Regions from separate parts of the Paenibacillus sp. FSL H8-0168 genome, predicted to be linked through region 1. Evidence: riboswitches for the same ligand, from Rfam matches in the RefSeq annotation. Region 1 holds a riboswitch; each other region holds the start of a gene.
What was found. Region 1 has a riboswitch for cyclic di-AMP ahead of MHI21_RS00140 (3D domain-containing protein). Riboswitches for the same ligand answer to the same signal wherever they lie in the genome.
Positions count from the first base shown of each region.

Region 2: linked by a shared signal. The riboswitch ahead of MHI21_RS06820 (hypothetical protein) and the one ahead of MHI21_RS00140 (3D domain-containing protein) in region 1 are both predicted to bind cyclic di-AMP.
Region 3: linked by a shared signal. The riboswitch ahead of MHI21_RS00560 (C40 family peptidase) and the one ahead of MHI21_RS00140 (3D domain-containing protein) in region 1 are both predicted to bind cyclic di-AMP.
Region 4: linked by a shared signal. The riboswitch ahead of MHI21_RS13985 (3D domain-containing protein) and the one ahead of MHI21_RS00140 (3D domain-containing protein) in region 1 are both predicted to bind cyclic di-AMP.

Region 1 is NZ_CP151948.1:27,691-31,589, forward strand. Features, by position in the region: gene MHI21_RS00130 (HD domain-containing protein) at 1-1,105, shown strand, start outside; gene MHI21_RS00135 (TatD family hydrolase) at 1,148-1,918, shown strand; cyclic di-AMP (ydaO/yuaA leader) riboswitch at 2,120-2,402, shown strand; gene MHI21_RS00140 (3D domain-containing protein) at 2,674-3,822, shown strand.
Region 2 is NZ_CP151948.1:1,474,915-1,478,813, forward strand. Features, by position in the region: tRNA gene MHI21_RS06810 (tRNA-Leu) at 233-315, shown strand; gene MHI21_RS06815 (glutathione peroxidase) at 461-946, opposite strand; cyclic di-AMP (ydaO/yuaA leader) riboswitch at 1,413-1,580, shown strand; gene MHI21_RS06820 (hypothetical protein) at 1,696-2,091, shown strand; gene kdpA (potassium-transporting ATPase subunit KdpA) at 2,504-3,899, shown strand, end outside.
Region 3 is NZ_CP151948.1:136,679-140,577, reverse strand. Features, by position in the region: gene MHI21_RS00570 (M1 family metallopeptidase) at 1-1,082, shown strand, start outside; gene MHI21_RS00565 (hypothetical protein) at 1,094-1,921, shown strand; cyclic di-AMP (ydaO/yuaA leader) riboswitch at 2,198-2,335, shown strand; gene MHI21_RS00560 (C40 family peptidase) at 2,341-2,841, shown strand; gene MHI21_RS00555 (GNAT family N-acetyltransferase) at 3,147-3,653, shown strand; gene MHI21_RS00550 (4a-hydroxytetrahydrobiopterin dehydratase) at 3,732-3,899, opposite strand, start outside.
Region 4 is NZ_CP151948.1:3,173,023-3,176,921, reverse strand. Features, by position in the region: gene MHI21_RS13995 (ABC transporter substrate-binding protein/permease) at 1-315, shown strand, start outside; gene MHI21_RS13990 (amino acid ABC transporter ATP-binding protein) at 302-1,024, shown strand; cyclic di-AMP (ydaO/yuaA leader) riboswitch at 1,260-1,428, shown strand; gene MHI21_RS13985 (3D domain-containing protein) at 1,435-2,103, shown strand; gene MHI21_RS13980 (polysaccharide deacetylase family protein) at 2,302-3,108, opposite strand; gene MHI21_RS13975 (NADH:flavin oxidoreductase/NADH oxidase) at 3,404-3,899, shown strand, end outside.

The DNA of each region.
Region 1 (3,899 bases):
ACACTCATTGGGCGTATATGAGATTACGAGAAGTATTATTTCTCAATTTGAACGTGGAGATTTCCCGGATTGGCCGAAGGAGGAAAGGCTGGTTGCTCTGTGTGCAGCTCTATTGCATGATGTGGGGCACGGCCCATTTTCTCATTCAATTGAGGAAGCCTTTCATATGAACCATGAGGATTGGACATGCCGCATTGTACTGGGAGACACGAAGATCAACGCTGTGCTACGGCAAGTCGACGAGAAGCTTCCACAAAAGGTGGCTGCGGTTATAGCCAAAACGTATGATAAACCGATTGTTGTCAACCTGGTAACCAGTCCGCTAGATGCCGATCGTATGGATTATTTGTTGCGGGATGCTCACTCGACAGGCGTCAACTATGGCACGATTGATTTGGATCGTATTTTACGACTGCTGCGTCCTCATAATGGGAGAATTGTTGTGAAGGAATCAGGTATGCATGCAGTAGAAGATTATTTAATGTCACGCTACCAGATGTATTGGCAAATTTATTTTCATCCTGTAACACGCAGCTCGGAAATCCTTTTACGTAAAATTTTCAAGCGAGCAAAGGAATTGTTTAAAAACGGATATGAGTTTGGATTTCTGCTGGACCCGTTGCCGGATCTGTTGAAAGGAGATCTTACAGTAGAGCAATATCTGATGCTCGACGAGTCATTAATCCAGACCGTATTTAGCCAGTGGAAACGAGAAAAGGACGAGATTTTAAGTGATTTGAGCAGCCGGTTTATGGACCGTAGATTGTATAAATATGTAGAGATTGAAAATATGGATACAGATACCATTGACAGTATTCGAGAAGCTTTGAAAGAGGCTGGTTTGCACCCTGAATATGATTTTGAAATTGATTTTCCGACAGATCTTCCTTATGATGTGTTTCGGCAGGGTGGCTCGACGGACAACCAGATTTTACTGCTTGGACGTCAGGGCGAGGTGAGTGAAATATCCGAAGTTTCGGAAATTGTGCGCTCAATAAGTGGTATTCACCGAGGGAAATATCATATGTATTTTCCCCAGAATAAATTGAACGCGGTAAAAGACAGGCTTCCTGCCGAAATAAGGAATTATTTTGTCAAAGAATAGACAACTATATAGAAATGTAAGTAAAAAAAGGAGATGTAAACCTTGGATTTATTCGACACTCATACTCACTTGGATGCGCCACAATTTGACGAAGATCGTGAAGAAGTTATAGCACGTGCTGTCGAATCAGGAGTAACGCGGATGATCAATATCGGATTTAATCGTGAGACCATTCCATCCACCATGAAATTGGCCGAGACGTATGATTTTATTTATGCGGCAGTTGGATGGCACCCACAGGATGCTATTACAATGCAGGAGGGCGATCTAGAATGGATTGCATCGTTATGCAGTCATAAAAAGGTTGTAGCCATCGGAGAGATCGGTCTGGATTATTATTGGGATACATCACCGAAGGATGTGCAGCATCGGGTGTTTCGAAATCAAATTGGTCTGGCTCGTGAGCTCAAGATGCCCATTGTTATTCATAACCGGGATGCCCATGAAGATATTGTTAAGATTTTGCGCGAGGAAAAAGCGAGTGAGATTGGTGGAGTCATGCACTCCTTTTCGGGTAGCTGGGAGACAGCCAAAATGGTGCTGGATATGGGATTTCACCTTTCCTTCGGTGGTCCAATAACGTTCAAAAATGCCAAGCAGCCAAAAGAGGTGCTCGCACAGGTGCCGCTGGACCGTCTGCTCATTGAAACTGATGCTCCCTATCTGACGCCTCATCCGTTTCGTGGGAAGCGAAATGAGTCTGCACATGTGAGACTGGTAGCAGAGGCTGCAGCCCAAATCAAAGGGATTACAGTGGAGGAATTAGTGTCAATAACGACCCGAAATGCCCTGGAACGATTTGACATTCAATGAAAAAGTGAAGAAATCGATCAAAATAAAGAGATAGACGAAGCTAATCATGAATTTGTTGCAGGAAACTCGAGAATATTACAATATTTTAACCGAATATTTTAAAAAATGTACTTGAAACCTGCTTTACAACATGCATAGAAACAGGATATCATCTTTTCAGTGAATTGTTGTTTGAATGTAAACATCAACAAGTCATTTCATGAACCAGTCTCGCTGAGTCCCTTTTACAGGGAACGGGGGAACCGATATGGCTTACAGTACGTCCGGCGTATGTGCAAGAAGGGAACGTCTCTTCCGCCAGCCGGCTCGACCTAAATTCTTTTCCCGGATGGGATTGAACAGGTGGAGGAGCCGTATTTCGATTTCTTTCTGGGTCTTCGGGGTGAATGTGAAGGCGACCGCCATGAGCGGTTGACCCAAGCTAGGGCGACTCTCTACGTCCGAACCCGACAGCTAACCCCGTAAGCGTAACAAGAGAGAAGCCATCTCGTGCATGAGTTTTCCCGCATATTCACACATGCCGGAAGCCACGAAAGAGCTCTCTAGTCTCTTTCTCTGGCTTTTTTTGTTGTGAATAAAAGAAAATCTGTCATCATACTGTGGTTAAACAGGGGAGGACAGCATGCCGCGAAGACGGGTACATGGTGCAGGACAGTCGTAGTTTGGGCTTGTCTTGTAGAAAATCTGTTATAGTCACGTCAAATCTCAACTATGTCTTACTCCAGACGGCGGGCTATGTAAGGAGGACGGAGGAAATGGGCATTTTCCAAAAAAAGGATACCCATGAGTCACGCTCATCCAGCATGTCTTACGTATTGCGTTGGAAGCAAGAGAATGTGCGCCAGGCTGCTTTGGTTGCTATTTTTCTAATCGCGCTAACGATTATGATTTCAATTCTGATGTACACGCAATCTAAAAAACAAGTCTTTTTTGTCATCGATGGCAAGGCGTCTGCGGTAGAAACCCGGGAATCCAAGCTTCAAGATTTGCTGAGCGAGCATTCCATTTCACTTCAGCCGCATGATACAGTTTCCATGCCGCTAAATGGAGCAATACAGGATGGCGATCGCGTAGTCATTAAACGTGCCAATCAAGTCAAAGTATCTTCAGGCAATGAGACGAAAAAGCTGTACACAACAGAAAATACAGTAGAAGGTGCCATTCGTACCTCGGGCTATAAATTATCATCAACGGATAAAGTTTATCCTGCGTTGGATGCCTCTGTTTCGTCTAACATGGACATAAAAATCGTCCGTGTGAAGAAACAGCAGGTCGAACAGAAAAAACAGGTGCCTTATCAGGTCATCAAAACGGCCGATCCGAGTCTTTATAAAGGCGATAATCGGGTCATTCAAAGCGGCAAATCGGGTGTGGTCGTCCAGCACGTTCAAAAGGTATATCATGATGGAAAGTTGGTATCCAAACAGCTGGTTAACAAGGAAGTTGCACAGAACCGTGTGGATAAGGTCATTGCGGTAGGAACGAAGAAAAAACCGGTCGTTCTTGCTGCTTCCGTCGGTCCCAATGATGCGGTTAAGGCAACAACGGTTAGTTCGGGCAGTGCTGTCCGTAAAGCAGGCGTAAATTTTAAATATAGCAAAGTTTTACAAAATGTCTCCATGACGGCGTATTCCTCACAGGAGCCAGGTATCGGTACACGTACTGCATCCGGCGCACGTGTCACGGAAGGACGCACCATCGCGGTCGATCCGAGTGTAATTCCAATCGGCTGGTGGGTGTATATCGAAGGGGTGGGCTTCCGTCGTGCGGAGGATACCGGTGGCGCGATTAAAGGCCACAAAATCGATGTGTATTATGAGAGTTTGAGCCGAGCCAACCAATTTGGTCGTAAGCACGGTAAAACCGTATATGTTATCGGACCGGTAAAGCCTGAAATCAACTAAAACAGGTTGTGTATGTTGAGGGCAATGCGATAGTATTAACAACATAGTTATGCCATGCTAAGAAGAGGATATCCTCT
Region 2 (3,899 bases), 1.4 Mb from region 1:
CCTCGAAGTGAATCCTTATGTTATGTTATTTTACTCTTTACTTGGGGGGACGAAAGATATTCGAAATATATGTAATATATATTTACATTTAAGTAGCTTTTGTGTCAAATTAAATATTCTTATCGCTCATATATGTTAGTTAAAATAACATATAAAATAATTATTATATTTTTGTTTACAAATAGTTGATGAGAGAGTATAATAAATCTGTTGCCTCATTACATTATGATTTGCGGTCGTGGTGGAATGGCAGACACGCTATCTTGAGGGGGTAGTGGGCGTACGCCCGTGGAGGTTCGAGTCCTCTCGACCGCATTATATGCAAGACCTAGTTAAAAAAGCATCCTGACACGATTTACGTGAAGGGATGCTTTTTTTGTTAAGCATTTTTCGTTATATTCTTTAGCCACGGAAGCCACGGTTGCAACAGGTCGTTTATTAACTGTGATAATGAAGAATGTCAGTTTTGCTGCAAAAGCTTCTCTATATCTCCCGCCAGCTTATCTGGAGTGGTTTGCGGTGCATAGCGCTTAAATACGTTACCTTCTCTTGTAATTAAGAATTTAGTAAAATTCCATTTGATCGCTTTGGACCCTAACACCCCCGGAGCTGTTTGGGTCAGGTAGCGAAATAAGGGGTGTGCTTGATCGCCATTGACATCTGTTTTGGCGAACATCGGAAAGGTAACCCCATAATTGATCTGGCAAAACTCGGAAATCTCCTCGCTGGAACCTGGCTCTTGTTTGGCAAACTGATTGCTGGGAAATCCCAAAATCTCGAGCCCCTGTTCATGGTACTGGTCATATAGCTCTTGTAGCGCTTTGTATTGGGGGGTTAACCCACATTTGCTGGCAGTGTTCACGATAAGCAGAACGTTCCCTTCATATGTGGATAACGGAATTTGTTTCCCTTGCAGGGTTTGCGCATCATATTCATAAACGGTCATAGTATCTCTCCTTATTCAATATTCAACAATTAAATTGTAAGCAATTAAAAACAAGGTTGCAAGTCTGGAAAAGCTGTATCAAGCCTTTAGCCGCTGTAAAATCGTATTTTGTTTAAAACAGTAAATCGCACCGCAAATGAAGCGAATTAAGGTGTTTCTTCTTATAAAAGAGGGTTCAATCGGTGTTTAGCTGGTACATATAGCGTATTTTCTTCTCTTTTTACAAAAAATGGCCAAAAACGCTTTACCCTACGCCAATATTGACATGCTTGTCATTTTCAAAAAGGGATGAAAAACAGAGATTGAAGGAGCTGTGAGAAGCATAGTTTCATTGTAAGCGTTATTATTAATCTTCTATGCTCTAAAGGCCGATTTATAACCCCGCAGTTGAGCTTTACAGTCTTCCATGCGCGGGTGTATGATTCAAGACGTAATTTCAAATTAACTTGAATGAAGCAACAACGAAATGTCTATAGCGCTGAATTTTGCAGTTGCAAAAGCGGGGGAACCAATCGAGACTGTACGGCTTGCCGGGTGTCTCATGGGGTGAATTTTCCGGTCAAGTGCCAGAAATAGGGCGACTCTCACGTCCGAATCCGACAGCTAACCTCGTAAGCGTACAGGGAGAGGCAACAAACCGCCGTGTGCAGCCATGGTTTATTTTATCATGGATATGTCAGAAGCCGGAGGAAAGCCTTTTTCCTTCGGCTTCTTTTTGTTGTCTTTTTATACCGGGAGAGGAGCTACTGATGGAAGGTCGGTTAATTATTGTCACTGCACCGAATGAAGCGGGCAGAAGTTTTGTGAAATTGCTTATTTTCAAAAAATTGGCGTTTGCAGTTCTGACGAATAGCGCCCAGGAGGAACGACAGCTCAAAAAAATGGGTGTGGAGCACATTGTCCGCATCAATACCATGCAAGCGGGAAAATGGAATTTTCCAAAAAAAGAAATTGGTAGTGTGTATTTGTTCGAGAACAGCTTGAATCTGACTTGCCGTTTCCTACAAATATGTCGACCACTAACATCGGAATCGATCTATGTTATTACACACGGCTGTAATCCACAAGGAATTTATCGGGGATTGGGAGCGGACCATGTGATCTACACATTGAACGGAGAGGTGGGTTTTCTGCTGAACGGATAAGCACTTATAACATAGTTGTTTTATGATTTTATGATGAAATAAGAATGGCGATCTGAAGACCGATACGGAGGGTATAAACATGATGGATATATACATGCTGCTCGTCATGGCTGTGAGTTATGGAGTGATACTGCTGTTTGTACGCTGGTGTGATGCGCAGACCTCTAAAGGAGGACGAAGAGGATGATCGTTATACTCGGGCTTACGGCTATTGTGTTTATGTATTTAATCTACGCACTCCTGAACCCTGAAAAGTTCTAGTCACTGGTAGGGATAGAGCGGGCGGGAACAACAGATCTGAACATTAAAGCATCATAGGTAGCAGGTTTTCGCAAACGTGTGCACACAATTGGTGCTCTGGAAGCAGGTCTGTTGTTCCAAACGCAGGAGCATTTTGAAGGAGGAATAAAGGATGGAGCTGCTTCAAATTGGAATTGTGATCGTTATATTGCTGCTCTTGGTAAAGCCAATGGGTACCTATATGTATCATGTATTCTCGAATGAACCCAATCGGACGGATCGGATTTTTGGCAGAACAGAAAAGCTGATTTATAAGGTAGTAGGCTTGAAGAAAGTGGAGAGCATGCGTTGGACTACGTATGTTATGAGTTTCATTGCTACGAACGCCGTGCTTGTGGCGATCAGCTACTTGCTGTTGCGTTTACAGGGAATGCTTCCCGGTAATCCGGCTGGAAACAGTAATATGGAAGCATCACTAGCTTTTAATACGGTAATCAGCTTTATGACGAATACGAATCTCCAACATTATAGCGGAGAAAGCGGGCTTACGTATCTGACACAGATGGCGTTCGTCACGATGATGATGTTCACTTCGGCTGCTTCCGGTTTTGCGGTTGCTGCGGCTTTTATGAGGGGATTGACGCGGCGCGGTGAAGGGATGGGCAATTTCTTTCAAGATTTTATTAAAGCCATTATAAGAATTTTCCTGCCGCTGGCCTTTGTGCTTACGCTGGTGCTGGTTGGATTGAAGGTACCACAGACGCTACAGCCTACGGCGGATCTTACGACGCTGAGCGGAACACAACAGCAAATTTCTATGGGACCCATTGCTTCTCTGGAGTCCATCAAGCATTTGGGGACAAACGGGGGCGGATATGCGGGAGCTAACTCTGCGCATCCTTTTGAAAATCCAAGTCCTTGGACGAACGTGCTGGAAATTTTGGCAATGTGGGTAATGCCGGCTTCGTTGCCGTATACCTTTGGATTGTTTGCCCGTAATCGTAAGCAGGGCTGGATTATTTTTAGCTCCATGATGGTATTGTTTCTAATTTTTCTATCCATTACGTACGTGTCTGAAAAGACAGGTAATCCGTTAATCCAGACACTGGGTGTGGATGCTTCTCAGGGAAGCATGGAAGGGAAAGAGGTTCGTTTCGGCATTGGACAATCGGCTTTATTCACTGCGGTCACGACAGCGGCAACGACAGGTTCGGTCAATAATATGCATGATACACTAACCCCACTGGGTGGTATGGCTGCTTTGGGAGAAATGATGCTAAACGTCATTTTTGGCGGCAAGGGTGTCGGGCTGATGAATATGCTGATGTATGCGATTCTGGGTGTGTTTATATGCGGACTGATGGTCGGGAGAACTCCGGAATTTATGGGAAGGAAAATTGAAGGCAAGGAAATGAAGCTGATCGCGATTGCCATTTTGGTACATCCGTTTCTTATTCTCGCCCCAACTGCGCTTGCGTTTATGAGTCATTGGGGATATGATGCGGTCACTAACCCTGGCTATCACGGGTTGACTCAGGTGCTCTATGAATATGCGTCATCTGCTGCAA
Region 3 (3,899 bases), 110 kb from region 1:
GGTCCGCTTCACCCAACTTTGTAACCGTAGAAGAACCCTTTTCTTCTGCTGAAGTCCCTGGTGTCAAAATCAAGCTCTACCTTGACCCGTCGCACAAGGAGCTCAAAGGGCGCTATATGAGCGCTGCGAAGGCCGCCCTTTCGTACTACAGCAAATGGTACGGGCCTTATCCATATTCCACCCTATCCATCGTGGTTCCACCCAAATCAGGCAATGGAGCCGGCGGTATGGAGTATCCGACACTCATCACGGCCGCTGCTGCGGGTAATCTGAATCCTGGCTATAGTCTGGAACGGACATTAGTTCATGAGATTGGACATCAATATTTCTACGGAATGGTAGCCAATAATGAATTTGAGGAGCCGTGGCTGGATGAAGGCTTCACCTCCTATGCAGAGGAGCGGCTTATGGAGCAAGAATATGGGCTTACCCCTAACTTGCCATTACAATCGGGACAGGTAGCCTCCCCACAGCCGCTAAACCGTGAGTCATGGAAGTACGGCTCAGCTGCTGAGTACGCGCAAAATGCCTACTCTCGAGGCAAGCTGGTCCTACGGGGCATTGAACGTCAGGTGGGTATGAAAAAAATGGATCGCATTATGCGGACCTACGTCCAGACGTACCGATTTAAGCATCCGTCCTCAATGGATTTTCAACGTATCGTGGAGAGAGTCACCGGACGCTCATGGAGCCACTATTTTGAACAGTATGTATATGACGGCCAGATGGCGGACTTTTCAGTGGATCACATCACAAACCACAAGCTGGAGAATGGATATGAAGCAGTCGTGACGGTCAGCAAAAAAGGGGCGGATTATCCCAAGATCCCTGTCCAATTTACCTTCAAGGATGGTACCACGATATTCAAGGCTTGGGACGGCGCGGGGAAAAGCACAACTTTTCGGATCAAAAGTACTTCTCCCGTTTCCTATGTAACCCTTGATCCCTTATATACCATTGCACTGGAGAACAAGCATATTAACAATAGCCTAAAAGCCGAATTGGACGAAAAGCAACAAACCCGTTGGAGTGTAAGTGTAACCAAGCTGTTGGAGACACTGCTTGGAAGTCTGTCATGGTGAGGTGTCTATAGATGCGGACTGTTATAAAAGAGGGCTGGGCGCTGGTGCGCATACGATTCTATATCGTTATCATTTTATTTCTGTATCGACTACTGTGGGGGGTGTTTATCTATCGGCTGGTGCAGTCTGCCGTTATCCCGCTATTGCTCCGTTATCCTGATCAGGGTCAAAACGAGCTGGGACAGACCTTATTTTGGATGGAGAGTCAGATTGCTCTGATGGACAGCCGGGAAGTACATGTGTATTTGTGGATACTACTAGGGGCGACTGTACTACGCATACTGATCACTCCCTTCATTAGAGCCGGAATATATCAAAGTCTGCATACCGATGCGACTGAACCGCAAAGCCTGTCCTTTTTCAAGGGTATGAAACGCCATGGCATGTCGTCGCTGTTGTATTACACCATCGAGTTGGGACTGCTGCTGCTTCCCGCCTTTTGGGTAGTACCGAGACTCTACCCTATTGTAGCAGGAGCACTTCAATCTTCCTCTTATCTGCTGCATTTATTGCCCTATGTCATTGGATGGATGGCATACGGATGGTTCATTCGGCAGTGCATCCTGTATATGCAACTGGGTACTGTCGGTGGTCACGCCATACTATCGTCCCTGCTCGCCTTCTTTCGCCAGCTCCTCCCAGCTGTCGGTATATCCCTTTTGCTCGGTGCTTGTGTGCTGCTGGTCTTCGGTCTATTTGGCACCGTGGCGATGATTTGGACTGGCATGCTGGCGCTCATTCTCCAGCAATCGTATCATTTTGTTACTAGTCTGGTCAGGCTGTGGCATATCAGTTCGCAGTACAGACTATGGCATACCGATATCTCTAGTAGAAGCTAAGCCCTGCCTTTATGTTTTTTACTTCATTTCCGTCTGTCGAAAAACCTTGATTCATACTCGCGCAAACGACACATAACTGAATACTGTTAACAAGATCTGTTCCTGGGACATTAGGAGCAGATTTTTTTTGTAACTTTTTGTAATGAAACATTTGCCAAAGCCAGCCGTCTTTGTTACAATAATCGCAGTGAACTGATAGTAACAACTTTGTAATCTTTATTGTAACCTTTATCTCAAAAATAACGTTATTGTGAATACTGCTCTCCAAGGTGCACATCTTAAGTTAAGCCTAATTCCTGGCACCTAGGAAGCGGGGGAACCAGTTTGGGTGAATTGATCTCGCAACAGAGTGGTCATAGGGGAACCTTCTACCGAATCCTTAAGCTAACCTCGCAGGCATTGGAAGGGGTATATTTTTTTTGAAGAAGAAGCTAACGATCGCAGCTATGGGTCTTGCCATTGCCTTTACATCTTTTACATTCGGTGGCGGCAGTGCATATGCAGACTCTAAGATGGACCAGGTCATTCAAGATGCCAAAGGAACGAACTACAGAAGCGGAGGCACTACACTCGAGGGATTCGATTGCTCCGGCTTCACAATGTACGTATACAACAAACTAGGAATTAAACTTCCGCATCAATCCGGATCACAATTCAAAATGGGATCTTCTGTATCCCGCGATGAAATGAGACCTGGGGATCTGGTGTTCTTCAACACCACAGGAAGAGGCATTTCCCATGTAGGTATCTTCGTAGGTGAAGGGAAATTTGCCCACTCCTCGACTTCACGTGGTGTAGTAGTTAGCTCACTGAACGAAAATTATTACGCTAACCGCTATGTCGGTGCAAAAAGAATTATGAGCACAGACGCTTACCATTCTGTAGCTTCAGATATTCCTGATGACGATAACGTAGAATAACTAACGCACAGCAAGCTAACCCTAGCCGCAATTTGATTCTGGCCGGAATCGAATTGCGGTTTTTTATGTCCACAACATCAGCAATTATTATCTTTACTGACGAACTGAGACCTCAAAAGGTTTCAATTGTAGCGAACATCGTCGGTTTTACCGTCACCGCTGGGGGAGCATATGAGCAGTAATTCCTTCTTATTGAATGTATACCCGACTTAGGTATGAAATAAACACGCTTGCCATTCCTCTGCAACTTGTCTACAATCTGTTGTTAATGATTGAAGTACCTGTGTAAAAGGAGGATGGAACACATGCCGGCCTCAATATCCAACTATCGGATCGTACCGATGGACGAGCATCAAGCGGCTGCAATCTGTGAGTGGCACTATGATCCACCTTATAACATATACGGTTGGCTCCCCTGGGAACAAATGAAGGCGCTTGAAGTCGAATTTGGAAGTCCCACGCTTCGCCAAGAGCAATATGTTGCCGTACTGGATAAAGAGAACAAACTGACGGGATTTGCTCAATATTTTCCTATGATCGGTGTGACCCGGCTAGGTCTTGGAATGCATCCTGACAGATGCGGACATGGCAAAGGCTCTGATTTTGTCCGTGCCATTGCAGAGGAAGCTCAACGACGCAACCCGAAGAATGAAATTGATCTAGAGGTGCTCACTTGGAATGGGCGCGCTATCCGGGCCTACAAGGCGGCTGGATTTGAGCTTACAGATACCTATGAACGCCAGACTCCTGATGGCAAAAAACCATTTTATTGTATGGTATATCGTCCCGAGCACCCAACCCAGATTCTATGATAAAAGCGCCTTCGGCATACAACCACGATGTTGTATAGCGAAGGCGCTTTTATCATCATACGACAGATCATTACAAGCTCAATGACTGCTGCGCATTTTTTCAAAAGCTTCATTATATTGTTGGGCTTCCTTAATATCCACGGCCATAATACCGCCGTCGTCCCAAGAGGTCAAACGCAGAGTCACGGTCTTATAATCAATCGTAATAAATGGATGATGATTGAATGCTTCAGATATAGCGGCAAC
Region 4 (3,899 bases), 2.6 Mb from region 1:
GGACAGATGGAGGCTGCTCGTTCGTTGGGTATGGGACGCGGTAAAGCTATGCGTCATGTCATTTTGCCGCAAGCGTTTAAATCTATTTTGCCTGCTATCGGTAATGAGTTTATTACGATCATTAAAGAATCATCCATTATTTCGACCATTGGGATGGTGGATATTATGTATCAGGCCCAGGTCATTAAGAACATCACCTACGAAGGATTAAGTCCGTTCGTAATCGCAGCCGCTATTTATTTTGTAATGACATTCAGCTTGTCTAAGCTGCTGGGTTTATGGGAAAGGAAGTTGAGAGCCAGTGATCACCGTTAAACAACTGCGTAAATCGTTCGGTAAGAATGAGATTTTAAAAGGCATTGATATAGATATCGCAAAAGGTGAAGTCGTCGTCATCATCGGCCCCAGTGGTTCGGGGAAGAGTACGTTTTTGCGTTGTATGAATCTGTTGGAACAACCTACAGACGGGGAGATTTTATTTGAGGGCGAGCCGATTACAGCTCGTGGCCATAATATTAATGTAACCCGGGAGAAGATGGGGATGGTGTTCCAGCATTTTAATCTTTTCCCGCATAAAACAGTGTTGCAGAACCTGACGCTTGCACCAACGCAGGTTAGAAGACAGTCAGGCAAAGAAGCGGAAAAAATTGCGCTAGAACTCCTGCGTACCGTAGGGCTTGAGGATAAGAAGAATACCTATCCGAACCAGCTATCCGGTGGTCAGAAGCAGCGTATTGCGATTGCGCGTGCTTTGGCCATGCAGCCGCACGTAATGCTGTTCGATGAGCCGACTTCTGCATTGGACCCTGAAATGGTTGGAGAGGTTCTGGATGTAATGAAGAAGCTCGCCGAAGGCGGCATGACAATGGTAATCGTGACGCATGAAATGGGTTTTGCCCGCGAGGTGGGCGATCGAATTATCTTTATGGATAACGGTCAAATTGTAGAGCAAGGTACACCAGAGCAGGTATTTGGCACTCCAAGCCATGATCGCACTCGTGATTTTCTTGCCAAAGTATTGTAAGGAAGTGCTGATATAATCTATAAAAAAAGCCCTCCGTTTAACGGAGGGCTTTTTTTCTTTTTGTCACCATTTCCCCATACTTTCGTAACAAATATCGATTTCTTGATGACAAAATTGTAACGAGTATAGTATGATGTTCAAGGTTCCCAACATTTTCATGCGGATAAGGTTACAAAATTGTGATATTATGCAGTAAGCCAAAACTTACCGGGACAGCATACAGTTATGACAAACGCTGAATGCTGGGTCCAAACTATGGGAAGTGCGGGGGACGTAACAACGGCAGTCATTCCGATACGTCATAAGACGATGTGGAATATGCCTAGGGGTGAATTGCACAAGCATAGGGCTTCTCCTGAGTCCGAATCCGACAGCTAACTTCGCAGGCATAACAGAGGAGGTACATATCTTTGAAACATCTAAAACATATTGGTAAAACGATGAAATTTGCGGTGCTTGCCGCAGCTATTGCAGGGTTGGCACAGACAGCTGGAGTAGCGGATGCTGCTTCGCTTCACACTGCCAAAGAGGGCGATACCTTCTTTTTGCTTGCTCAACGTTATGGAGTATCGGTAGACGAGCTAACGAAGGCGAACCCAAACATTGCTTCCAACAATATATATGCAGGTCTGCAAATTAAGGTACCTGGCGAAAAAAGTGTGAAGGCAGCTTCGGATTCGAAGCCGCAGCTTCTTACGGAGAAAGCAACAGCGAATGAGGGGCCAACGATTGAAGCGTGGGGCAAAACATTCAACTATAGCAAAATAGTTGACGTTAAGGCTTCAGCGTATTCTGCCGCAGCCGACGAGAATGGTAAATGGGGAGCAGTGGACTACTACGGCAATCCGCTTAAACTAGGTACAATTGCGGTAGACCCGAACGTCATTCCGATGGGCACGAAAGTGCTGGTTACAGGCTATTCCCACCCAGGTTTGCCGGATCATTCTTTTGTAGCTGTCGCTCGCGATCAGGGCAGCGCCATTACAGGAAAGAGGATTGATATCTTTATTCCTGGCAACAAATCATTTGTGAACGACTTTGGATTTCAAAATGTGAAGCTGTACGTTATTGATAAATAGCATTGTACGTATATACGGTTTAATTAAACATAATATATATTATGTAAACTTAATGTCTGTATCCTACCGCATATAACTAGGTCGGACTCTTATCAGGTCTTATCCATAAAAAAGGCTGTCTTGACGAGCAGAAAACTTCTGCTGGTAAGACAGCCTTTTTACGTTGCTTTAGCTTGCAGCTCAATCATAAACATATGGTTATTTCCGTTCCGATGTGTGGAGTAGCCGGGGGACTGTCACAAATTTGTAGCCCTTAGCTTTTAGAGAGTGAATTAGACCCGGCAGAGCTTGGACAGTGCCTTGCAGGTTGGAACTTTGACCTCCACCTGCGTGCATTAAAATAATAGAGCCAGGCCCGGTAGCTGGAATCACATTGCGCTGAATTTGTGTTTTACTTAATCCCTTCCAATCGAGAGAGTCTACATTCCAATTGACAATCATATAGCCATGACGACGTGCCCATTGGATTTGAGGCTCCGTGATTTCACCGTAGGGTGGACGAATCAACTTGGGGCGAAAACCTGCGCTGGCTTGCAAAATACGTTCTGTTTTTGTAATCTGGTTGCGAAAGCGTTCTGGTGTGGCCTTCCTAAAATCTGGATGAGTATAGGAATGGTTTCCTATAGCGTGGCCTTCACGGATAATACGGCGTATGATCCCCGGATGCTTTTCCGCACGGTGACCGACGATGAAAAAGGTGGCTTTGATGCCATTGGCGTGTAATACGTCCAAAACCTGCGGCGTATACCTAGAATCGGGCACATCATCAAAGGTTAGGGCAATTTGGCGGGTGTGTGGACCGCACATTTTAAAAATGTCCGCATGTTTTTTTCGCAGCATTGCTAATGTAGGAGTTGCTCGATCTGTGCTCTGATGTACAGAAGAAGCAACAGCTGCTTCCTTGGGATGGGGCGTTCCGGTGTTGGGAGGCGCATCCGCGTGAACGGGTAAACTTGAGAATGCTAGTAACAGTGCCAAGCATGGCAACACTCCCCTGTACGGCATATGTATCCCCCCTTTCCGTGCAGTGGTACCTAGTGGTGCTCTCGACTATTATGTACCTGTCCTATTAAAAATATGCTGGTAACCAAGTTCGGCTCATAAACGACTGGAAAGAGAAACGATTATCAATGAAGATGATGGAGCTAGACGTACATATTCTCTTAAACATGACCGAAAACAGGAGCATTTTCGCAAGTTTTAGCCTTACAACGAATTCGGTATACCGTGACAGCTGGTGTATAATGGGGATGCAATTCATAATTATACAGACATGGAATTGAAGGAAGGATGGATAAAAGTGACCGACTTGTTTACTCCTTATCAATTAAAGGGGCTTTCTTTAAAAAATCGGATTGTCATGCCCCCGATGTGCCAATACAGCGTGGAGGCCAAGGACGGAAATCCAACGGATTGGCATCATGTCCATTATGTGAGCCGTGCAGTAGGTGGCACTGGACTTATTATTGTGGAAATGACAGCGGTCCATCCAGATGGACGTATTACGGATCGTGATTTAGGTATTTGGAGTGACGAACATATTTCTGCATATCGTAAGATTGTAGAGGAAGTCCACAAGTATGGTGCCAAGATTGGTATTCAACTAGGCCACGCTGGACGCAAGGCTGAAGATGCTGAGCAACCTGTGGGTCCGTCCACGATTCCTTTTAGCGAACGCTTTAAAAAGCCGCACGCCTTAAAGACAGCTGAAGTCAGGGAATTGGTCCAGGCATACAAAGAAGGCGCGCGCCGCGCGGTGGAAGCCGGTTTTGATACGGTTGAGATACATGGCGCTC